Regions from separate parts of the Mangrovivirga cuniculi genome, predicted to be linked through region 2. Evidence: riboswitches for the same ligand, from Rfam matches in the RefSeq annotation. Region 2 holds a riboswitch; the other holds the start of a gene.

Region 1 (12,481 bases), 1.2 Mb from region 2:
ATGACAGGCTGGATGAACTTAATACGGACAAAAAAAATCCTGCCCAGGTTCCTGCCTCCTCTTTGTTTAGTAATGGACTAAAAAATGGATTCGATATCCTGAATAGTATAAATGTAAATGAAAATGTTTTTAATTTATATGTTCAATACTTTACAACGACCACGTACCCGGAAGAAACCAGATATAATTTAACTTCCAGAACCATTCCGGAAAATTTCTGGTTTTCAATTTACGTTGATGCTCTTTCTGATCTGAATGAAGCAAAAAATCTGATTAATTCAGATCTGGAGAATGAACCGACAAATCCGGAAGAGCTCACTAATCAAATAGCGATAATAAACATTTTCGAAGCGTATTTATATCATACTTTGGTAGATGTATTTGGAAATGTACCATACTCAGAGGCTTTGGATCCAGATAATATTACACCGGTCTATGATGATGCTCAGGCCATTTACGATGAAATCATAATGAAAATAAATACGGCTTTGAGCAATCTTGATGAATCACAGCCGGCATTTGGAGCTACACAGGACATCCTGTATCATGATGACCTGAGTAAATGGATGAAATTTGCTAATACTCTCAAGCTGAGAATAGGCATGCGATATGCAGATGTTGATCCTAACAGATCTACATCGCTGGTAAATGAAGCCCTTTCAGCTGGCATATTTGAAAGCAATGCTGACAATGCATCGCTGGAATATCTGAGTGCTGCACCGAATACCAATCCCGTATATGAAGATCTTGTCTTGAGCGGAAGACAAGACTTTATTCTTGCCGAAACTGTCGGAGATGTTCTTAATTCCCTTCAGGACCCGAGGATTACTGCGTTTGCAACTCCTGTGGCATTTGGGTATCGAACTGATGACAATAATAACAGACTCGATTCGACAATTGTTGATTCTCCCGGTTATTTTATTGTCTGGGATGCTGTCAATGGTTCTGATTCATTATCCTGGCAGCAAGGTACATTCACTATTTCGGCTTCGGATGCCAACCTGAACCCCAGAGTTTTCAGGGGTGGATTGATTGGTGAAAATAATTCATTCGTCACTCATGCAAAGGTAGGACCTGCTCTTTATGCTGATCCTTCTCTTCCCGGAACTATCATGAGTTATTCAGAAGTAGAGTTTTTACTTGCGGAAGCAGTTGAAAGAGGTGGATACAATGTATCAGGAACGGCAGAAGAACATTATAATGCAGGTATAGAGGCATCGTTTGATCAATGGGGAGTCAATGGATATGAAGATTATATTTCTCAGCTAGAGGTCGCTTACGCCACTGCTGATGGTGATTGGAGAAATAAAATAGGTCGTCAACTTTGGATCGCACTATATGATATGGGTGTAGAATCATGGAACTCATGGAAGAGACTCAATCATGACACATTAAAACCCCTTGAAGGTGACACCGAAGTAACAGTTCCGTTACGATTGACTTATCCATTAATCGAAGATCAGTTAAACGGAGACAACGTAGCAGCAGCATCACAAGCTATTGGAGGTGATGAAAAGTACACGAGAATCTTTTGGGATGTAAACTAAAATTCAATTAACCAATATGTAACAGCCGGTAGTCTTACCGGCTGTTTTTATGTTGTACCCTTTAATTTAGCCTTAAATCAAAAATTAGGAATCTATTCAATTAGCTGTTTATATTTTATTAGCTAAATTAAATAGAAACCAATCAACCAACTTATCTATGTCTATAAAAAATATCACCATTGCAGGAGGGGAACTCTCGGATCACAAATTTCTTTTCAAGTAGCTTTTAGTGGGTTTAATGTTACCGTTTATGATGCTTTTGAAAAAGGAATTGAGCATTGTAAAGATCTTCATAACCGGTACGGAAAAATCTATAAAAATGAAATGAATGCTTCGGATCAGCAAATTAAAGAAACACATGAAAGACTTACCTACACTACTAATTTGGCAGAAGCTGTAAAAGATGCCGACCTTATCAACGAATCTATCCCTGAAGACCCGGAAATCAAAACTGCTTTTTACAAAGAACTGGCTATTGTAGCACCGGAAAAAACCATTTTTACAACCAATTCTTCAACCACCATACCGAGTATGTATGCACGGGAAACAGGAAGACCTGATATGTTTCTTGCATTGCATTTTGCCAATCAAATCTGGAAAGCAAACATTGGTGAGGTGATGGGACATAAAGAAACAGATCCTGAAATTTTTGATACCGTAGTGCAATTTGCCAGGGATATTGGAATGGTGCCAATAGTAATCAAGAAAGAACATTCTGGTTATGTCATTAATTCTTTACTTGTTCCTTTTTAGTTGCAGCTATTGATCTTATGGCAAACGATATTGCCTCAGCTGAGGATATTGATAAAACCTGGATGATTGGAATGGGTGGCCCATTAGGTCCTGCTGCAATTATGGATATGATTGGTATGAAAACAGTATACGATGTTTGTAAATTGATCGATAACCAAGAAAATTCTGATGCTTCAGCCAGGCGGGTAAAATTCATTTATGAAAATTTCATCAAGAAGGAGAAAATGGGGTTGATTGTAGGTGAAGGAATTTACAATTATCCTGAACCTGCTTTTACCAAGGAAAACTTCCTTAAATAATTACTCACTTATTAAAAATAACTATCCTGTAAACAGAAAAATGTTACATTAACGTAATGTTGCTATAAAGTCGAAAATGCCTGGATACTAACATTGATTATAATTATTTAAAATAGTATTAAATAATGAGTTTTACAGGCTATTTGATTTAAATCAATTGTAAGTTATCTGCCTTCTTGTTTTCTTATGGATTTCTGTCTTATGAAAGCCTACATATATAGTAACTCATCTTACATTATATGGCGAATAAATCAGTTATTCTGGAAATTGCGGTAAATTTTTTAACTCAATTATTCCTTTAATATGAAATTACTTTTTGAACACGACAAAGCAGACCTTTACTTTAACCAGGAAACCAATTCTATAGAACTTATCTGGAAAAAATATCAGGATGCTGATACCTATAAATTATTATTCACAAAAGGAATCGAATTTCTGAAAGATTTCGGAGCAACTGGATGGTTATCTGACATAAGAAAAGAAGGAGTTGTAGGGCCCTCGTCCTCGAGATGGTTACAAGACGAAGCAATACCTAAAGCTATCGGGTATGGATTGTCAAGAATAGCTGTGGTAATGGATTCTGACATTTTCAAGCAGGTATATGTTGGTAGCATTAATAAAAAGACTGAAAACAAAATGATGAACCATTTTGATTCACTAGAAAACGCCCGCGATTGGCTTGCCCTATCCAACACTACATTAGAAAACGCTTAATCTCAAAGCTAATAAAAAATAAAAATGGACCTGGTAATGCCAGGTCCATTTTTTATTTTAGACTATTCAAATTTAGACTCAAAAAACTAAAATTTTAATTAATAATTAGGTAATTTATTTACAGATCGTATCTCGCCGGTTTTAATGAAAATAAACATTTCAAATTTATTGTCCTTAAAACCATGAACAAAACTCTAAAAATAACTATTACCATACTGCTTATTATTAATATTGTTTGCAGTGTCATCTATTTTGTAGACTTAGAATTATTTCTCAGGTTAGCCAAAGAAGACGGTTTGGTCGAAAATCTTACTGCTATAACCTGCCTGATTTTTTCACTCCTTTTATTATCAAGATATATCAAAGTCTCAAGGGAAAAAAAAGCAAAATGGAAGCTTTTTAATTTGATGATGATATTCGCATTATTCTTTGTTTTTGGCGAAGAAATATCCTGGGGTCAGAGAATTTTCTCAATTGAATCAAGTGAATTTTTCCTGGAAAATAATAAACAGCAGGAAACTAATCTTCACAACCTTGAAGTATTAGGAATCGGAATCAACAAATTAATATTTGGTAAAATGTTAACTGTTATTTTCGGGATCTACTTTTTATTTGGGTATATAATCTATCGCAAAAACACTTCGCTAAGAAAAATAATTAATGAATTTGGTATCCCTATTCCTAAAGCATCTCAAACAGCTGTTCTATTGGGTATTACAGCTTTAGTGATGTCTATCGATGATTCAAAAAAATGGGAATTATGGGAATTAACATTTAGCGTAATTCTTCTATGGGTTTTTATTGACCCATATAATATCGAGGAAAAATTATTTTATACAAAAAAAGATCTGCCCGTGAAAAAAAGAATGAAAATCTACCCTCCCACTACCATTAAAGTATCCTGATTGAATATCTGCAATATTGTGAGTGATAAATACCTTAAAAAATCGAGTATTTCGTTAAAAAAATTGAAATAAACTATCCATTTGCTATTTTGTACTTTTGAAATAATCGTATGAAATATTTGAAATTATTTTTTAAAGTAATCTTTTCTTTACTTTTACTTCCATTGATATATTTTTTAATCGCCATTATCCTTACATGGATACCGGTAAATAATGATTTTGATTCATCTGCCGGTGAAAATCAGATTTATCTAAGTACGAATGGTGTTCACGCTGATATTATTATTCCTATAGATTATTTTGATTCAGCATTTATAAATCAATTAGATACAAATCCAACCGTGGAATACTTGTCTTTTGGATGGGGAGATGAAAACTTTTATTTGAACACTACTACCTGGGCAGACCTGACAGTAAAAAATGCAATCACTGCTTTATTTGTCGATAGCCCTACCCTTATCCATCTTACAAAATATTCAAACGTTTCTGATCATTGGGTAAAAACAAATATAAATCATCAGCAATTAGGAAAATTAAAATCTCAGATAGTCAGTTCATTTGAATACGATAACGGCAAAGTCCAGCTTCTTGAAGGAGCAGGATACCATTCGAATGATAATTTTTACAAAGCTACAGGTAGCTATAACCTGTTCAACACTTGTAATTCCTGGACAAACAAGGTGTTAAAAAACAGTGGGTTAAGAGCCTGTGTCTGGACACCGTTTGATTTCGGTATTATAAATAAATATGAATAACCGATTAGATTCTATCTTTCGTTCTTATACACCCACCAGCCCGCATAAATTAATAATATTTGCAGTCCTAATCTCATTATTGCAATTAAAGTATTCCCGGTTACCGGATCTGCTCTAAAAACATCCCAAATGTGTAAAGGCAAAAAGGCAAGCATCAGGCCAGCAAAAGCAAGTCCGGCAATTCCCCTGAAGGTTGGTATAAAAAATAGAATACCAATCAAAATCTCAACTACACCAGCACCAATATTTGCCAGATTATTTGCAATAAATGGCGGAATCATTTCAATGTAAATTTCCGGATTGATTAGGTGATTTACTCCACCTAGTATCATTATTATTCCAAGTATGTAAGGTAGAATTTTTTTCATTTTGGTTATTTTTATTTTATAATTTCAAATCTTTTTGAGGAATCAGAATACTCCAGCGAGTGTATTTTCCACTTAGTATCTTTTTCAGGTTTATCGAGTTCCCTGGCTACCACCAGCTTTTCTCCATCTGTACGTAAATTGATCATTCCATATTTGGTGATCATGGAATCAATTTCCTTTCTGGCTTTAATTTTTATCGCTTCAAAAGTTTTAAGTTTTTCCTGATTATCCTCACTTTTCATTTCATCTTCTACCTGTTTTATCTTTTCCAGGCGATCGAATATATACTTCTTTTTTTCTTTATTGAATTCTGCTTTTGCATGTGCAAGATCAGTGGTTACAACCGGTACATTTAAATCTTTGATCTTTTCACCCAGGGCTTCAGTTATATCATTAACTGAATTAAAATCGCTTTCATCTCCACCTGTTGAAAAGATTATTACCCGACTGTCTGCAGCCTCGATTAAACCTTGATCAAATAACTTCTTATTTAATGGTCCCGCACTAATTACATCCGCCTTCAAGCATTTGGATTTTTTATTATCAGAATAATAATCAATAAATTCCCGGGAATCTTCCTTATCTGATTCACCTCCTAATAAAATTTCTGCATTTCCATAACTTACCTTCAGCCTGATGGCCTGGTTAAGCCTCATAGAATTATCTGCAAGAGGAGAAAGCACCCGGATATTAAACTTTTTATCATTTATTATATTTTCACTGTCATAACCATTTAAGAATTCAGTCTTATTATTAATCGGGTAGAACTTTAAATTTTCATTATGATCTAAGGCATTTCTAAAAATCTTTATTAGTGATGTTCCTTCAGTTTTTATTCTATCTGACAATTTGTGTTGATCAGCTACAAATTCAAAGCTTTCTCCATTACCTTTCTTAGCCAGGAAACCATTAAAGTACAGATTGTCAAATGGCAGTTCTTTGTTATTAAATATGTGTTTAAATCCACCGAAATAATTCCGGTCATTTCTTGTAACAACTGCTGAAAATGCTTGTTGAATTTTTTCTTTTCTGTATAGGTCAAATCGCCAGAATAAATAATGATTCATATTGGCAGAATTCCCGGCATCTATCAATATATTTTTTTCATCGGGAGTAATTATATGACAGCCATCTCCTTCCCCACCGTCAATAAAATTCATTTCGAGGACTCGGTCTTTCTGAATATCACTTACTTTTACCCATCCTGCATTATTTCGACATCTTACCCTGACCCGTTCATTTGTAATTTCAGTGTCGATAATATTTATCATGTCTCCGAAAAGCAGGTGATTTCTCCATTCATCGCTGTCTGAGTACCTGTATAGTTTTACAGAAGGAAAAGTTGCGAAAGCATACTTATAATTATACTGACCAAGATTAAATAGATGTTCGGGTAAATGTTCTTCTGTCATTTGCTGTTCTTATTTAAAATGATCTAAGCCGTCAATTAGATTTAATTTAATATTTAATTCACAGCTTATCAAACTGAATGTTAAATGAAAATTTAATACTAAAAAGTCATGAGTATTATTTTATAAATAAGTGATATCTAATGAAATAAGCAGTGTTAATAAACATTATGACTTATAATTCGTTTAAGGAAGTAAATTAACATAAAAATAATATGGATATTAAAAATAAAGCTAAAGACGAATTAGAGAAAAGAATTCACGAGATTGAAGATTACATAGCCAAAAAAGGAGTGGGTTCTAATTATCTAACTAAAGCACAACGTATACAAAGAAATCTTAACCTAGCATTAGCCGTAGGAGCAGTGGTAACAGTTGCAGGAATTGCTACATGGGCACTTCTTTCCAACCATGAGGAGGAATAATCCTTCTCACTTCCTATTATTTAGGATTACCAGATCCTGACTATTTAGCCTCAGATCTGAATGGAGTTTATTATCCCTAAAATACCTATTCAACAAATCCAACCTTATTAAATAGAAATATCCAGTATTATAATCATCTGGTTGTTTTTGCTTTTTAATCCGTTTTTATTTTTATTGAAATCACACCAAATAACCTGATATGCTTAAGAAAATTGTCATAGGTTTCGGAGTGATTGTTCTGTTTTTATTTCTTTACCTCCTACTCTATCCAGTGCCATTTGAACCGGTAAGCTGGCATCAAATGGAAAACCCGGGACTTGTCGAAGACCTTGCTCCCAACAATGAATTAAGAAATGCCACTCCAATTCTTGAAGGCTACCCACAACCTGAAGCCATAGCACTTGGACCGGATAACCGTCTATATACAGGTTTAAAAGATGGTCGAATTATTAGATTCGATCATGGTGGAATCAATATAGAAGAGTTTGCTAACACAGGAGGCAGACCACTGGGTATGAAGTTTAACCAACAAGGGAACCTGATTATTGCAGACGAATATAAAGGGCTGATTTCTATAAATAGTACCGGTAAGATGGAGGTACTGGCTGATAGTGTTGAAGGTACTAAAATTAAGTTAGCTGATGATCTGGATATTTCTTCGGATGGAACAATTTGGTTTAGCGATGCCAGCCAAAGACACCACGCTGATGAGGTGCTAATGGAATTTTGGGAGCTGCAACCAACCGGCCGGCTTTTGAAATACAACCCCGCCACTAAATCAACCATTGTCGAAATGGATAGTTTGCGATTTGCAAATGGAGTCGCTCTAGGCCCTGATGATAAATACGTACTGGTGAATGAAACTGTCGGGATGAGAATCAAAAAGCTTTGGTTAAAAGGTCCTAAAAAAGGTGATGTAGAATATTTTCAGGATAACCTTCCCGGGTACCCTGATAATATAACTTATACTGAAAAGGGTATATTCTGGGTAGCATTTCCATCTGTTCGAACAGGAACCCTCGAGCCTTTATATACTAAACCAATGCTTCGTAAAATAGCCTACAGGGTATCTTCTGTATTTCCACCAGAAATGCCTCCTCCTTACGGTATGATTATAGGGTATGATACGCTTGGAAATGTCGTATATAATCTTCAGGATAAATCAGGGCTTTATCATGATATTACCAGCGCAGTCCAAACGAGAGACACTCTATACTTTGGTAGTTACAAGATGAATAAGGCTGGATACTTTCTTACTTCAGAATAGCAATAATTTGATTCAACAGAACCTTATAATTGTTGCTCAACAATAACAATTGTCTTAGCTTCACGTAATTATTAATGCACGGGGTGCCAACTTGGCTGAGATCATACCCGCAACCTGATTTGGATAATGCCAACGTAGGGATAGCAAAAACTATTATTTCCATTTTGTATCCATTCTGTTGGTATCAGGCCAAAGGATGGATTTTTAGTTTTTAAACATCTTGAAAATGGAAATAGATAAAAAAAATTCAACTGTTCTGATACCAGAACAACAACCTAACTGGCAAGGCAGACCGGAATGGTTTTTTAACCGTGAACATACTGACACTTATGAACTGTGGTACGAAGGACGTTATAAAAGAGCAGAAGTCTGGCAGAAAAAAGTAATGGAACAACTCGTCAGTAAAGATAAGCGAGTTAAAACATTACTTGAATTTGGCTGTGGAACTACGAGATTTACACGGTGGTGGAAGGAAATCGGTATCGAAGCCACAGGAGGAGATATCTCTCCACTAATGTTATCACAGGCTATTCACTTATTTGAGGGAGACCTTGTAATGGCTGATTCTCATCATATGCCATTTAAAGATAACACCTTTGACGCTCTTGCTTTTATTACCACTTTCGAGTATTATAAAGACCCTGTTAAAGTGATCAGGGAAGCAGCCAGAGTAGCTAAACATGGTATCGCCATGGGAATGATGAATAGAAATTCCCCAAAAGTGGCTCGAAGAAGGGTTCAGCAATTATTTGGTAAAAATCCATTTTACGTAACGGCTACTTTTTATACTCCTAAAATGCTTACCAAAATAATTGATGAAGCGCTCCAGGGAAGGGACTACACGATCGAGTGGTCGTGTACAGGATTACCAAAATGGTTTCCTGTACAACAATGGAGTGTTCCGATCGGTGACTTCTTCGGCCTTTATGTTCAACTTAACGATCTTGAATAATGAGTGAAATACTAGGAAAAGCAGATCATAAAATGATCAATAAGATCAAAAAGTACTCCGGTCATAATAGGCCGGACGTAATTACAGGCCCCGGTTTCGGAGTAGATGTATCGCTGGTTGATATACCCGGAAATCTGGCATTGGCAATGACTAGTGACCCTTTATCTCTCATTCCATCGTTAGGACTGGAAGAATCGGCCTGGTTATCGGTTCATCTTATGGCTAATGATATGGCTACCACAGGCTTTGCTCCTCAGTTTGGCCAGTTTGTTCTAAATCTACCAGCTGGTTTTACTAAAGAAGATTTTGATACTTATTGGAATTACATACATAAATTTTGTGATGAAATAGGTACTGCAATAACCGGAGGTCATACCGGTTTTATTGAAGGACAGAATTCGACAATCTCTGGAGGTGGAACCTTAACCACTATTGCTGAAAAAGAGAAAGTTAAATTATCTCACAATGCCAAGAAAGGTCATAAAATTCTGGTAACAAAAGCCTGCGCAATGAGTTCGGCAGCGATTCTTGCGAAAAGCTTTCCGGATAAATTAACAGGTGAACTTGGAAAAGAAGTTCAATTACAAACAGAAGAATTATTTTTCCAGACTTCATCTCTTCAGGATGCACTTACAGCAGTAACAACTCCGGAAATTGAAAATTCAGATATCTCTGCTATGCACGATGTGACTGAAGGTGGCGTACTTGGAGCAATCTATGAATTAGCTATTGCCTCCGGAAATGGAGTTTTAGTCGATAATGAGAAAATTCCTAAGAATCAAAATATCGAGCAAGTATGTTCAGTCTTTGATTTAGATTCACGATATGTCATCGGTGCCGGTTCAATGATCATTTGCTGTACTCCTGAAGCTTCAGAGAAGATTAGTGCTCATCTTAACGAAAACGGGATCAGATGTTCCGAAGTTGGCGAATTGACTGATGAAAATGAAGGAATAAAAGTCACCACTAATGGTATTTCGGAAGATATTATCTATTTTGAAGAAGACCCTTATTGGTCGGCATTTTTCAATGCTTTAAAATCAGGATGGAAATAATGAAAAAAAGTAGAATTAATAGCGGCATCTACCTTGTTATTGACCCTTCAGAGCCATTGCAAGAGACCATTGATATATTAAATGATCTTCTGGAAGAAGGATTAGCAGCAGTTCAGATTTGGGATAATTTTAAAAAAACACCCGATCTCAAAAATTATATTAAAGAAATCAAGAAAGTGTGTAAAGATTTCGACACACCTGTATTGATAAATAATCAAAAAAATTATTTGCTGAACTTGCACTCGATGGTATTCACTTCGATGAAATACCCCGTGACTTCGATCGGATCAAATCCAATGTCCCTAATAATAGAATTTTTGGATTGACTGTAAATAATGACCTTGATATAATTAAGGAGGCCATTGATTACGGATTTGATTATTTATCCTTTTGTACGGTTTTCCCGAGTGAGACCAATAATAGTTGTGAACTGGTCGATCCAAAGATTGTTAAAAAGCTGCCGAGTTAACGGATATTCCGATATTTTTATCTGGTGGAATCACTACAAAAAACATGAAAGATCTAGATGATCTACCCTATTACGGAATAGCAATAGTATCGGGAATAATGAGTTCAGAAGACCCACTTGATGCATTGAGAAATTATAAAAAGAAGCTAAAAAAGAAATGAAAAGAGATACGATAGATAAACTTTGCTGTCCATTTGATAAAAATGATCTTGACTTGACTGTGGTCACTAAGGACACAACTGAGAATATACTTGAAGGTTTTTTCACCTGCAAAGAATGCAGAAGAATCTATCCTATTGTCCGTGGCATTCCTATAATGAATCCGGATGAATACAGGGAGTTTAGCCTGGAGAAACCTTTGTTAGATAAATGGAACAAACAATTAGAAGGAATGAAAATAGAAAACTTCCGATTGATTGAAGAATGATAAGAAAATTGAATTTGAATATATGAAGGATTTTATAGCCTAGTTTTCACCACTTATCAAAAATAGTTACTAAGACAATATAAAATAAGTTATCATTATCCGTAGCAAATATTTGGTACGGATTTTTTTAATTATTTAATATGAAAACCAATCATTTTTTAATCGCCTTCCTTCTCATTATCAGTTCTGTGGAAAGTATAAATTCACAATCATTTATTGAATTTGAATATGCCAATCCGGAAAGTAAGGGTTTTTCAAAATCAAGACTAGATACTCTGACTCAATTCCTTGAAAAAGCAGGATCCTCTTCCCTATTGATCCTCGTTGATGGCCAAATAGTCTATGAATACGGTGATACTAAAAAACCTCATACTATTCATAGTATTCGAAAAGCAATGTTAAACTCTCTTTATGGGATTGCTATTGATGATGGTCTCATTGATACAACCATGACATTAGGAGAATTAGAAATAGATGATATAGATCCTGGGCTTACAGAAACCGAATTACAGGCAACTGTAGCTGATCTATTAAAATCACGATCCGGAATTTATCACCATGCAGCAGCAGTTTCAGAGGGTATGCTGGCCAAGATGCCTCCCAGAGGCACACATAAACCCGGGGAACATTATTATTATAACAACTGGGATTTTAATGTCCTAGGATATATTTTGGAAAAAAGAACTGGCAAAAAAATTTATGATCTGTTTTATGAACAAATCGCTGTTCCAACGGGTATGCAGCATTATAAAGCAAATTATGTTTCAATCGATGGAGAGGTAGAAAACATGGAAATACCAGATACAGATGGTTTTTACATGTTTGAAAACAGTAAATCAAAATACCCGGCCTACCATTTCAGATTGTCATCAAGAGATATGGCTCGATATGCTCAGCTTTATTTGAATAAAGGTACCTGGAATGGGAACCAAATTGTACCTGAAGATTGGATAGATGCCAGTACCCAACCTATTTCAGTATATGATCCCGGTTATGGTATAGCATACGGTATGCTATGGAATGTATTAATGAAAACAGAAAACAGAAGTTCCAGATCATTTTTCCACACGGGAACAGGAATACATATGCTGGCAGTATATCCGGCTTCAAAAATGGTGTTAATTCACCGGGTAGAT
Region 2 (12,481 bases):
TGTATAATGGTACTAAAGCAAATATAAATTTGAAAGAAGGTGAAAAGGCAAAGGCTGCAGGTGGTTATAATGGTTTAGCTACATTATTGGTAAGGGTAGATGAAAATGCAAATGTTGAAAAAAGTGTTCTTTTTGAAAAAGATGAAGTTAAGCTTTATTACCAACCAATTAAAGGCCATCAACTTGATGAAAACCGACGGTTTATTTATACTATGAAAGGAAGGAAAGAATGCTTTCTGCTCTTAGAGTTAATTAATTCCGGTAATGAGAATTTAGGTCAATAAAAAACATTATGATAAAAGGGGCCATATTCTGGTCCCTTTTTCATTTGGTTAAATACTCCAGAAAGGCATTAAGTATAATATTACTTAAATTTGTCTTTCACTTTTTAATTCAACCATAATTTCATTTTTAGAGCAGAGTTTTTTAATCACTATGGATAAAATATGCTAAGAAAAATTCTATTGTTTAAGCTTTCTATTGTATTAGTCTTTTGGTTAATGAACCCTGTTTTAACTTATGCCCAAGTTAGAAAGATCACAGGAAGAGTTTATAATGAACAAACCCAGCAGCCGGTTCTCAATGCGAAAGTGTTTGTAGAAAAATCTCTAACGTCAGCTCATACTAATGCCTTAGGATATTTTCAATTAGAAATATCTTATAATACTAAATTTTTATGGATTGAGCATGTTGCTTTCAAAAGGTCAAGGGTTTCTATTCCCGAAAAAGATAAGTTCGCTGTTATTATAGAACCGTCAATTTCAGCTATGCCAAGGTTGGATATTGAAAGTAATGTTCAATTGCCATTTCAAGACAGCTTAGAAATATCACCATCAGAAAGAGGTCCCTATGCTGATGTTTCATATAAAGGTGGTTGGCAGGAGTTTTATACTCAATTTGAAAAGCACGTTGTCTCTGACTCCTCCTTTGATAAAAGAGCATTTGATGCTGTCCTTGAGTTTACCATCAGTGAGACAGCAGAAATAATGAATTTAGAAGTTTTCCCGAAAGGAATTAAAGAGTCTGAAATTTTGAAAAGGGCATTGTATAAAATGGACTCCTGGTTACCAGCTATACAGAATGATATGGCTACTTTTCAACGTGTAAGCTTTCCTGTATCTTACGGAAATAAAAATATCGAACCAATATATTTTGAAGAAGCTGGGTTAACCAGTGAAATGCTGAGTTTATTCTATGATAGGTTGATAAAAGATATTGACCCCCCTTTTGACTTGCGAAATAGAAATGTTAGCACCACTGTCATAACTGAGTTTATAATTCAGATTAATGGTGAAATAACGGATGTTAAATGTAGCTCAGCTCATGAAGAATTTAAACAGAATATAAAAAATGCTATTACTTCCTTCGGAGGGTGGGACTTAAATAGATATGAGTTGTTACCGGAACCGATAAAAGTTTACCTTCCCTTTCATATTATTGACAATAGCACTCAGAATAGTCAGCAATATGTAGAGAAAATTCCGGAAAAATATAAAAAGGGTGTTTTGATTAATTATAACATTTCAGATAATTCCGAAAGGCATAATTTAATGAATGCTACACCCCGATTTCCCGGTGGATACGAAGCACTTCAAAGATTTATTGAAAAGACCAGGAAGGATTTTGAATATGATATCCCACCAAATAGAACTGGTGGTAATGTATTTGTAGAAATTACAATCAATGATTATGGAAAAATATTAGATAAAAGAATTTTATCAGGACTCACTGAAAAGCTTGACCGTGAAGCATTAAGAATAATATCTGAAATGCCTAATTGGACATTTTCACGAGGCAAAATACCACCTGAAACTAAAGTTAAGGTGAGAGTTCCATTTTACTTAGAAAGTTCTCACTTTATGCATAATGCAGATCAATTACATTTTAGAGCCCTGCAAAAATATAAAAAAGGAGATATAGAAAAAGCAATAAAACTGGTTTCAAAAGCTATAGATAAATATCCTATAGAAATAAAGTATTATCTAGATAGAGCAGGCATGTATTTTGAAATCGGAGATATAAAAAAGGGATGCACCGACTTAAACAAAATCAAAGTTTATGATCAGGGTGCATTGAGTTTGTATAATAAACATTGTGAAAAGTTATAAACATTTCTAATTCGCGCCTAAGCTATATAAAGCTATGGTTGAGTAAGGCAATATCTGACATAAATGCCTTCTTTTAATAATAATATTTAACCATGGCTTTGATCATTTATACTTTTTACTCGATTCGGTAAACCGGATATTCCATATATGCTTCCTCCGAGTAAGGAGAGTTTTCATAAATCACCTTTAACTGACCGTAGGCATTGCCTTCTAATTCAGGATTTTCTTTGATCGCATTTTCTAAGACTTGTTTTAACTTCGGATCATTTTCTAGTATTTCCTTTGCCAGGTCTTCAAACACATATGGCGAAAAATGCTCTTTGCGCTGGAGCTTTGTGTCAAAAAAGTTCCAGGCAAAAAATGAGTCCGGCGCTTCTGGTTCGAGAACTTCGATGATGTATCGTTTGGAAGGTTGGTTTACATCAATCAGGTAATCTCCTTTTCTTAAGTTTACCCGTTTTTGATCCTTACTTATTTTCACATTATAGTGAAGGTAATGCCCTTCATATGGCATCCGGCTGGTTTCATAGGTTTCGATAGTATATGCAGCCACTAAAATAGAGGTATCTTTTTGTATCGGGTTGAGTGCTACATCATTATTTTTCAATCTTCTGATTACTTCATGCCATTGTTGAGGGACTACATAATGTGAGGGTGCATTTATAATATTTTTAGGCTTATACGAATCATAGAACTTCACCTCTTTTTCAAACGGCTTATCATGGTTGTAATACAAACGTTCTCCACCTGATATGTCACTTTTAATGATCTCTCCTTCGTATCCTTTGAAGTTTAATATCTGGTAATTTGTAGTATCAATTTCCCAGGAAAGGGAAAACCTTGTTTGATCCATTAAATTCTGGCGATCTTTTTTCTGAGCCTCAACTATTTCATCACCGTGTTTTTCAAGAGCAGATAAGCAAGCTGTTAACCATTCGTAGGTAGCAAGTACTCTTTGCTTAAATGGTTTTAGCATATGAGTTTCACTTTGAAAAGCAATAGTTTGAAAAAGAGCAGCATAGCCTGATGAATATCGCGGACCATCGAGAAACTGCCTCCAGCCTGAATCCGGCGTTCTTCCAAAGACATTGACATAGGGGACAGTTGGGAAATCTGCTTTTTCCATTTTCTCAAACAGGAAAGGCATTAATAATTCCTCTTGCAATTTTGCCGTAGCTCCTCCCAGTTTATCTTTTTGTGGATAAACCATTGTCATCACATACTGATAATCGGCGCCATTGGAAACGTGTGTGTCTACTAACAGATGTGGTTTTACCCGATGAAATGTATTTTGAAAAGCAAAAGCGTTTCTAGTATCAGATTTTATAAAATCCCGGTTAAGGTCAAAGTTTCTTGAATTGCCTCTGAACCCATATTCTTCCGGGCCACTTTGGTTCGCCCTGGTATAACTGTTTCTATTTAAAACTCCTCCAATATTATAAAATGGAATAATAGCAATTACTATATCTTCATCAATATCGATTTTTCCATTTGCGACATCTCTCAAAAGCATCATAGAAGCCTCTACACCATCAGGTTCTCCCGGATGAATGGCATTGTTGATCATTAATATTTTCTTATTATTTCTGTGTAATTGAGGAAAGTTAAAAACACCGTTTTGAGAATAAGTAACCAGGTGAAGAGGCTTTCCTGAATCTGTTATTCCGACAGAATCCATTTGAATGGAAGTGTGTTTTTGCGCAAGGTTTCTATAAAATTCTATACCCTCCTCGTAGGAAGCTGTTTTTGTTCCCCCGGATTGCTCAAAAACTGTAGAGTTTTGTCCCGATGCAAAATTAAATGAGAAAGTAAAAACGATTAATAAAAGTGTAGATGCTGACAGAAAGTCTTTTAAAGGTGTTGTAGATGACATTTTGGCTATTTTATTTGTCATAACAAATGAAAAAATTATTTGGAACAAACTTTGCACTAAATATCATGAATTAATTGAAGAAAGTTGAGGTTGATATGAAAATTTATAACAAAATTCCAAAAGAACTATTGTTAACAACGGACTTCATGAATACAATTAATGGAGGTAGTGTACAAGCCAAAGTTAATTTTAAGCGATTAAAAGATAATTACAGGTTGATTGTCAGAGTTCCGGGGATAAATCCTGATGAACTCAACGTAGATATATTTAATGATAAATTGACCGTTAGTAAATTTATTGATACCTACGAATCAAATGTTAAAGTTCCCAGGGTATATGCCATGGTGACTTTACCAAGAGATGTTGATTATCAGCGTATTGAAGCTTATGGAGAAGATGAGAAATTAGTTGTTAACCTTCCTTTTAACCATGATGGTGGAGGATTTTATAAAAAGATTAATGTTAAACAATATCCTGATGGTAGATCATTCTAAATGCTCACCCAGGTAAAAAAAATTATTAGAACTTAATTTAATCAGGCCTTTAGTTTCTACTAAAAAGGCCTGATTTGTTTTTTTAAGACCAATATATTCTATTTTTTGTTCTGGCTCAGATTTGATCAATGTCAATCTTTGTCCTTCAGGAAACCATTTGGCAATATTATCTCTGATCATCGAGTATTTAATATCTCTATCGATAACACCAAATAAAGGGTCTCCGCTTATCAGGCTTTTTAATTCATTAATGTCATCAAATATCAATAACTGATCGCAATTCTTATTTTTTAGCCAATCCTGGATGCGATCAAGATCAGTTGAATTATTTATATAAGGAATTTTTTCTATAAAAAAGTCAATGTCATCTGTTGTTTCGTTCACAATAGCATCCGGTTTTATGCCATGAGCATTACAAAAGCTTATAGTTTCGGAATTGACAATTAGGTAAGGACTCCATTCAAGTAGATTATGAAGAACTTTAAGAATTATACTGTTACTATTCCTTAAATAGATCGCTGGCTCCTGACCTTCTCTGATTACGTGATGTGAAGACATGGCTCAAATCTAGAAATTAGGTTTTAAACCCTAAGCCTATTCCATTCTTTTATTTCTTCCCAGGTGTAATTATTCTGAGGTTTGACATTGCCATAAGCTTCTTCAAAGAAGGATCGGATGATATCCAGGAACTCTTCTTTAGGAATACTGCTCTTATGAATCGGTCGACTAAAAGGATGGTCAAACCGTTGCGCTTTTGAAAGCTTTTCACGAGATAACCTTAAAATTGGGCCTGTATCTGTAATTTTATCCCCTGCCCAGATGCCCGGATTTTTCTCTAAGGCATTTAATTTCTCACTTAAAGGAGTCAGGTCAACACGGGGATAACTCAAGCGGTTGGTGTCCACCCAAGTGGTATATTTGTATTCCAATTCAAACCTGTTTTCAGGATAAACGGAAAGAACCATGTCGGAATTTTCAGTTTCTTTGAACAGGGAATAATAATGTATAGGTTTTTCAGCATGAATAACTGTGAGTCGAATGGATTCGTCATAGTCGTTTGAGGTAATATTTGTCAGACCATCTAAAACACTATCGTATTCTTCTTTCCAATAATCAGCATATTTATTGATGTCATTCAAATACGATTTTAATCTCGGAAGGAAATACTCATACTTTTCTATGCATGCAGAACTTTCTTTATCCTCTTGATCCTGTGCTTCAAAAGGAGCGTAAAAATGATCTTTTTCAATCTTGTTAATCAGGCAAACTAGTTTAAGTGCCTTGTCATTTATTGGATCAGTCAGGTCGGGTAATTCTCTGAAATCTCCGATTAGGGCAGCCTGTCTGATTAGTTGTTTATTCTTTATTGCTAATTCCGGTTCTATAACTGACCATACGCCTAAGAAGCCATCAATATCAAAATGATTATTGGTGACATACTTATACTCTTGGGTAAGTCCTGTTTCTATTGCATTCAGGCATATTGCTGCCGAAGTGTCATCGTGAAGGTCTTCAGGTGAAGAAGACCCTCGCCAATGACTTAAAGGAAGTGCCTTACGATGGGTACAATCCACCGCAAGGCACTTTTCTGGTTCTGGTATATTATGAAACGGAACGAATTTCATTCTAGAATCTGGCTGTAAAACCAACAAGGAAGTTTCTACCGGCCTGAGGGTAAAAGTACTGAGTGCTTCCCCACATATAGCCATTATTTGCATATTCCTGATCAAATATATTATTCACTAATAAATCTAATGAAAGTGATTTAATACCTGATTTTATTGGAATATTGTATCCTACTTTCAGGTCATTTACAAAGTAATCATCAAGTTTACTAACTTCTCTTCCTGAATTATCCAGGTATTGAGAACCAACATATTTATTGATCAGGTTAATAGACAGATCATCTGTTGGATTATATCGCAGGATTACCGAACTGATTACATTAGGTGAAAATGCAATCGGAGTATCTTCATAAGTAACGAGGTCTGTTTCTCCAAATGTTCTAAACTCCTCAATTCGATTTCTACTAAAGCTAATATTTCCTTCAACTGTAAACTGATTACTGAAATTATAAAGACCACTTACTTCAATTCCGGCCCTGTAGCTCTCTCCTGCATTTTGCCTGATATATCCTCCAACATCATTTACAGCACCGGTAAGTACAAGCTGATTCTCATAATACATAAAATAAGAATTAACCTCTGCGGCAAATTTGTATCCCTGGCTTCTAAATCCTAATTCAAAGTCATTAAGCTTTTCAGGTTTAGGTTGTTCACCTTGTGGAGCATCAACAAAATCACTTCTCACTGGCTCTCTTCTTCCAACTGCATAGCTGGCATACAGGCTCAGATTATTACTAATAGCATAGTTTAATCCAACTTTCGGATTAACAAAGTTGAAGTCATAATTCATTGATCTCATTTCAGGAGAACCATCAAAAACGCCTTCCATTGTGTAATCGATCATTCTGAATTGGATATCACCGAAAACCGATAACTTTTGATTGAAGTCGTATAATCCTTTAACATAAAAGTTGTAATCATCTTTTACAGAGGTATTTCGATACCATTCGTAATCGTTTTCTGTCTGAGAAGCATATCTTGCCCAGATTACCTCTCCAAAATGATCTCCGTCATACCTGTTGATAGCACCACCAAAAGTTAATTGATAAGGTGCATCCGGATTAAATTCTGCTGAAAAAGTGGCACCATAAAAATGATTATCCAACCATTTGCGTCTGACCAGGTCAGTTTGATTAATTGTGCTATCCTGGAAAACCAATGGTTCAAGATAATAATCGCTAAATGGTTCAGAACCATGATACTCTTCATAGTAACCTTTACCACGAGTATAATGTAATGCAGTATTAATTTTCCAGTTAGCCAGCCCACTATAAGTATAAAGAAGCTGGTAATGATCCTGGCCATAATTATCCACCTGGTCATCATAATACCCTTCTTCGCCAAGCTGGTTGAAATAATAACCTGCCCAGTTATGAGTTCTTCCGAAGGTAGCGATATCTTCTGCACTGACTCCATACCATGCCTGGTAGGTTCTTTCTCTTCCTGAAAGCACAATAAATTTCAATAAGTGATCGTCAGAAGTATATGCAGCAGCAAGATTTAAAGATCTTAGGTCACTACTTGCCCGATCAATAAATCCATCACTTTCAATTTTTGACAAACGACCTTCAATAATGAAATGATCGTTGAGTAATCCCGATCCAAATTTTACGGTCGACTTATAAGTATCGAAAGACCCTGCAGATAGGGCTACTTCGCCATATGCATCATCCTGCATGTTGTTAGTTTCTATATTCACAGATGCTCCAAATGCACCTGAGCCGTTGGTTGAAGTTCCTACACCTCTTTGGATCTGGATACTTTCTACTGAAGAGGCAAGATCGGGCATGTTGACCCAGAAAGTACCGTGGCTTTCAGAATCATTGATTGGAATACCATTAATTGTTACATTAATTCGCGTAGCGTCACTACCCCGAATACGGATCCCGGTATAACCTACACCAGCTCCGGCATCGGAAGTTGATACAGCAGAAGGTGTTAAATTGAGCAGAAATGGCATGTCCTGGGCAAGGTTTAGTTCATTGAGCTCTTTTTTATCAATGTTTTGATAAGTGGTTGGAGTTTTTGCGCCAGCTCTTAATGCAGATACCGTCACCTCCTGATTTTGAATTACCTGCTCCTTTAATACAGCATCGATAGAGGATTGCTCAGGTATCGAAATTTCCTTGCTGAATTTTTGGAAACTAATATGGCTGATTTTGAGCATGTAATTGCCAGAAGGAATATCCTGGAATTCAAATTTTCCATCTGCATCAGTAACAGTTTTGGATTTTTCTCCCAGCAATACGTAAGCTCCGACAACCGGCTCGCCATTTACATCCGAAATGCTCCCGGAAAATGAATGTTGAGCCTGTATCATGAATGATACAAAAGTGAAAATGCTTAATAGAGTTAAGCGAAACATAATTTAAGGTTTTAAAGGTTTAACATCAGCAAGACAGGGGTAGCTGAACCTTAACCTCAATGGTGTTTGTTATTAATCTTAAATCTTACTCCCTTCGTCCGCACTACCGGAATCAGGTGATAAGGGTATGATCTCAGCCCGAAATTTTTAGGGCACCCCTGAATTTGCAGTGCAATTCTAATAATAAGGACGCATATTCTGCAATAATGTTTAGAAAATATTATTTTGGAACAAATAAACATCTATGACAAAAATAAAAGATTCTATTGTTTGGATTACCGGGGCGTCCTCCGGAATTGGTGAGGCCCTTGCTATAGAGCTAAGTGAAAATGGGGCTAAAGTTATTCTTTCGGCAAGAAGAGAAGAAGAACTTGAAAAGGTCAGGTCTCAATGTAAAGGAACAGGTCATATGATTTTGCCTTTGGATGTGACGAATGTTGAAACCCTACAGCCTGCATTTGATAAAGTATTAAATGAATATGGCTCTTTAGATATATTGATCAATAATGCAGGTGTAACCCAACGGTCTCTTGCGGCAGAAACCGATCTTTCTGCCACACGAAAAATAATGGAAGTAAATTTCTTTAGTGCTGTTGCCCTGACTCGCATAGTTTTACCATATTTTATTGAAAGGAATGCCGGACACATTGTAGCGACTAGTAGTGTTACCGGAAAATATGGCACACCTTATCGATCAACTTATGCTGCAAGTAAACATGCTCTTCATGGATATTTTGATTCTCTTCGGGCTGAAAATTCAAAACACGGGATAAATGTTACACTGGTTTGCCCGGGCTTTATAAAAACGCCGATCACATTAAAGGCAGTTACTGCTGATGGAAGTCCACTGGGAACTCTTGAGCCTGGAAATCTTCACGGTATTCCAGCAGATAAGTGTGCGAGAAAAATCGTTCGCTCGCTAAAGAAAAATAAGCGGGAAGTCTATATAGCAGGGCTTAAAGAATCTAGTGGATTGGTTCTTAAAAGATTGTGGCCGGGGATGATGGCTAAGGTATTGGAGAAAATAGATGTTACCTGAGTGAATTAATAAAATCAATTGCTTTTTGAGTTCTTTCAGGGTCTTCACCTTCCACGATGATGAAAGGCTTTGGCTGATTTTTGAGCTCTTTTAAATACATATCAAACAGAATGTCCCTGTCTAAGGGGTTTTCTCTCAATTCATCTTCTTCCCAGGGAATATCTGCTTTGGTTAAGATGAAGGCATCGAAATTCTGCTTTTTAAGCAGGTATTTTATGAATGGGTGTGTTTTCCCGTATTTATATTCACTCCAGATCTTAATGACAAGCATTTCAGTATCTGCAATGAACAAGTTGCTTTTGTCTTTGCGGATATTATTCCAGCTCCACCACTGCCCTTTAGCAATTTCGGGCAGGTCACTTTCTTCATACTCCCGATCAATATTAATAAGATACTCCCGGGCATACTCAGGAACATAGCTGGCATCAAAATGCTCAGCCAGCTTTTTAGTAAGTGTGGTTTTACCTGAGCTCTCAGGTCCTGTTACTGCGATTCGTAATTGTGTTCCTTTTTGTAAGTTTTTATCCATTCAATCAGCCCGACAACGGCCATAATTAAAAATACAAGATATTGAAAGGCAGTAAATGCCAGTTCTTTATGAATATATAATGGAACGGAGGCAAGGTCTGTGATGATCCATGCTATCCAGTTTTCAACTTTTTTCTTTGCCATCAAATACATCCCGGTCATCGCTACAGAAGATGTAAATGCATCATAATATACCACATCACTGTCAGTAAGACTTAATATCATTACGATTGTTACCCAGAATAACCCGGTCATCAGAATAGAGATGATATTTTCTTTTGTCGAATTAATTGTGACAGGAGTATGATGGGCAGGGTCGTTTGGGTCTCTCCGTGACCAGACATACCATCCATAAATACTCATTATAAAATAATAGGTATTGATACCCATGTCTGCATAGAGCTTGAATTTATAGCAAATGTAGATATAGACTACCACAGAAATAATTCCCGTCGGATATACCCAAATACTTTTCCGGATAGAGAAAAAGACACTGGTAATTCCAAATACCACTCCGATGACTTCGAGCCAGGTCATGTTTTGAATACCATTTTGAATACCCTGAACAAAAAATTCGATCATAATTGGACTATTTCTGACATATGAAAGGCAAAACTAACTAAATAAAAAATAATTTATCCAAACTTGTTTTAAATGTGGTGGACTAAAGCTAATTTTGCACGGCAAATAATAGTTCCTATTAAGTTATTTGCTATGTCAATAGACTCATCAAAATTTCTCTACGAAGCGCTCACTTATGATGACGTGCTTTTAGTACCGGCCTACTCAGATGTATTGCCTCGCGATACTGATACGAGTACCTACTTAACCCCAAACATCAAGCTTAATACTCCACTGGTTTCTGCAGCAATGGATACCGTTACTGAATCAGAGCTGGCTATTGCTATGGCTCTTGAGGGAGGTCTTGGTTTTATTCATAAAAATATGACCAAAGAACAACAAGCTGAGCAGGTTAGGAAGGTAAAACGATCACAAAGTGGTATGATCATCGATCCGATCACCCTTGCGATTGATGCCAAGGTAAGAGATGCTGCAATTATTATGAAAGAAAACAAGATCGGAGGAATTCCGGTAGTGGATTCAAATAATAAGCTTGTGGGTATCATTACGAACAGGGATTTGAGATTTGAGAAAAATCTAAACCTTCCTGTCAAAGATATCATGACAAGAGATCATGTAGTAACAGCAAGCGAAGGAATCAGCCTTGAAGAGGCCGAAACAATCCTACAGGAACATAAGATCGAGAAACTACCGATCACTGATGAGGATAATAATCTAATCGGGCTTATTACATATAAAGATATTCTTAAAAATAAAGACAGGCCTAATGCATGTAAAGATTCTTTTGGAAGATTAAGAGTCGGAGCTGCTGTAGGTGTTACACCTGATATCGAAGAGCGAATTACTTTGCTTGTAAAAGCAGGCGTTGACGTAGTAAGTATTGATACTGCTCACGGACATTCTAAAGGAGTGATCGATATGGCGAAGTCAATTAAGAATAAATTTCCTGACCTTGATATGATCGTCGGAAATATCGCTACAGCTGAAGCAGCAATTGCATTGGCAGATGCCGGAGCAGATTGTGTAAAAGTCGGTGTAGGGCCAGGAAGTATTTGTACTACACGGGTGATTGCCGGAGTGGGTGCACCTCAGTTGTCTGCTGTATATGAAGCATCAAAAGCGCTAAAAGATCGTCCAACAAAGGTAATTGCTGACGGTGGTATTAGATTCTCAGGTGATATTGCAAAAGCAATAGCTGCCGGAGCTGATAGCATTATGATCGGGTCATTACTTGCCGGAACAGAAGAGGCTCCGGGAGAGGTAGTGATTTACGAAGGTAGAAAATACAAGACTTACCGCGGGATGGGTTCTGTGGAAGCAATGGAATCAGGTTCAAAAGATCGATATTTCCAGGATGCTGAAGATGATATTAAGAAATTAGTTCCTGAAGGAATTGTCGGTAGAGTACCATTCAAAGGGCTTGTTTCCGAAGTTATCTATCAATTAGTTGGAGGATTGAAGGCTTCAATGGGCTACTGCGGTGCAGGAAATATCGAGGCAATGAAAGAAGCTAAATTCGTCAAGATTACTGCTGCCGGTGTAAAAGAAAGTCACCCTCACGATGTTCAGGTTACACGAGAAGCACCTAACTACAGTGTCAAATATTAAATAGCGACTTAACAAAAAATAACGATAAAAAAGAGCTGCTCTTCGGGCAGCTCTTTTATTTTTGTTTCCGGTTAAAAAAGTTAAATATTATATTGGCGCCATGTTATCGACGAAGATCATAAGAAGACTGGTATTTTTCGGAGCCTTATTCAGTTGGATAGGCCTTTCAGTTGTCGACGTGGTCATTCTTTTTACCACTAAAAATGCCCTGGCGGTAAATATTGAAAACTTCTTTTCCCGGGCATTTCTGGATTCGTTT

The links. A riboswitch is a leader RNA that binds a small molecule or an ion and turns the genes downstream of it on or off. The one in region 2 is predicted to bind thiamine pyrophosphate.
Region 1: it holds a riboswitch for thiamine pyrophosphate, as region 2 does, so the genes downstream of both, DCC35_RS06660 (class I SAM-dependent methyltransferase) here and DCC35_RS01220 (TonB-dependent receptor) in region 2, are expected to answer to the same signal.

What each region holds. Positions count from the first base shown of each region.
Region 1 is NZ_CP028923.1:1,444,454-1,456,934, reverse strand. It holds gene DCC35_RS06705 (SusD/RagB family nutrient-binding outer membrane lipoprotein) at 1-1,547, shown strand, start outside; gene DCC35_RS20855 (3-hydroxyacyl-CoA dehydrogenase NAD-binding domain-containing protein) at 1,689-2,300, shown strand; gene DCC35_RS20850 (3-hydroxyacyl-CoA dehydrogenase family protein) at 2,318-2,599, shown strand; gene DCC35_RS06695 (STAS/SEC14 domain-containing protein) at 2,903-3,313, shown strand; gene DCC35_RS06690 (hypothetical protein) at 3,496-4,218, shown strand; gene DCC35_RS06685 (TIGR02117 family protein) at 4,329-4,973, shown strand; gene DCC35_RS06680 (hypothetical protein) at 4,985-5,341, opposite strand; gene DCC35_RS06675 (ComEC/Rec2 family competence protein) at 5,353-6,753, opposite strand; gene DCC35_RS06670 (hypothetical protein) at 6,966-7,175, shown strand; gene DCC35_RS06665 (SMP-30/gluconolactonase/LRE family protein) at 7,375-8,442, shown strand; TPP riboswitch at 8,512-8,601, shown strand; gene DCC35_RS06660 (class I SAM-dependent methyltransferase) at 8,669-9,394, shown strand; gene DCC35_RS06655 (AIR synthase-related protein) at 9,394-10,449, shown strand; gene DCC35_RS06650 (thiamine phosphate synthase) at 10,449-10,775, shown strand; gene DCC35_RS22030 (thiamine phosphate synthase) at 10,700-10,918, shown strand; gene DCC35_RS06640 (Trm112 family protein) at 11,076-11,345, shown strand; gene DCC35_RS06635 (serine hydrolase domain-containing protein) at 11,486-12,481, shown strand, end outside.
Region 2 is NZ_CP028923.1:257,681-270,161, reverse strand. It holds gene DCC35_RS01250 (hypothetical protein) at 1-284, shown strand, start outside; gene DCC35_RS01245 (carboxypeptidase-like regulatory domain-containing protein) at 447-2,108, shown strand; gene DCC35_RS01240 (M14 family zinc carboxypeptidase) at 2,224-3,981, opposite strand; gene DCC35_RS01235 (Hsp20 family protein) at 4,077-4,475, shown strand; gene DCC35_RS01230 (hypothetical protein) at 4,467-5,033, opposite strand; gene DCC35_RS01225 (DUF6687 family protein) at 5,057-6,100, opposite strand; gene DCC35_RS01220 (TonB-dependent receptor) at 6,102-8,465, opposite strand; TPP riboswitch at 8,538-8,635, opposite strand; gene DCC35_RS01215 (SDR family oxidoreductase) at 8,710-9,504, shown strand; gene DCC35_RS01210 (AAA family ATPase) at 9,497-10,033, opposite strand; gene pnuC (nicotinamide riboside transporter PnuC) at 9,988-10,614, opposite strand; gene guaB (IMP dehydrogenase) at 10,747-12,222, shown strand; gene DCC35_RS01195 (PP2C family protein-serine/threonine phosphatase) at 12,323-12,481, shown strand, end outside.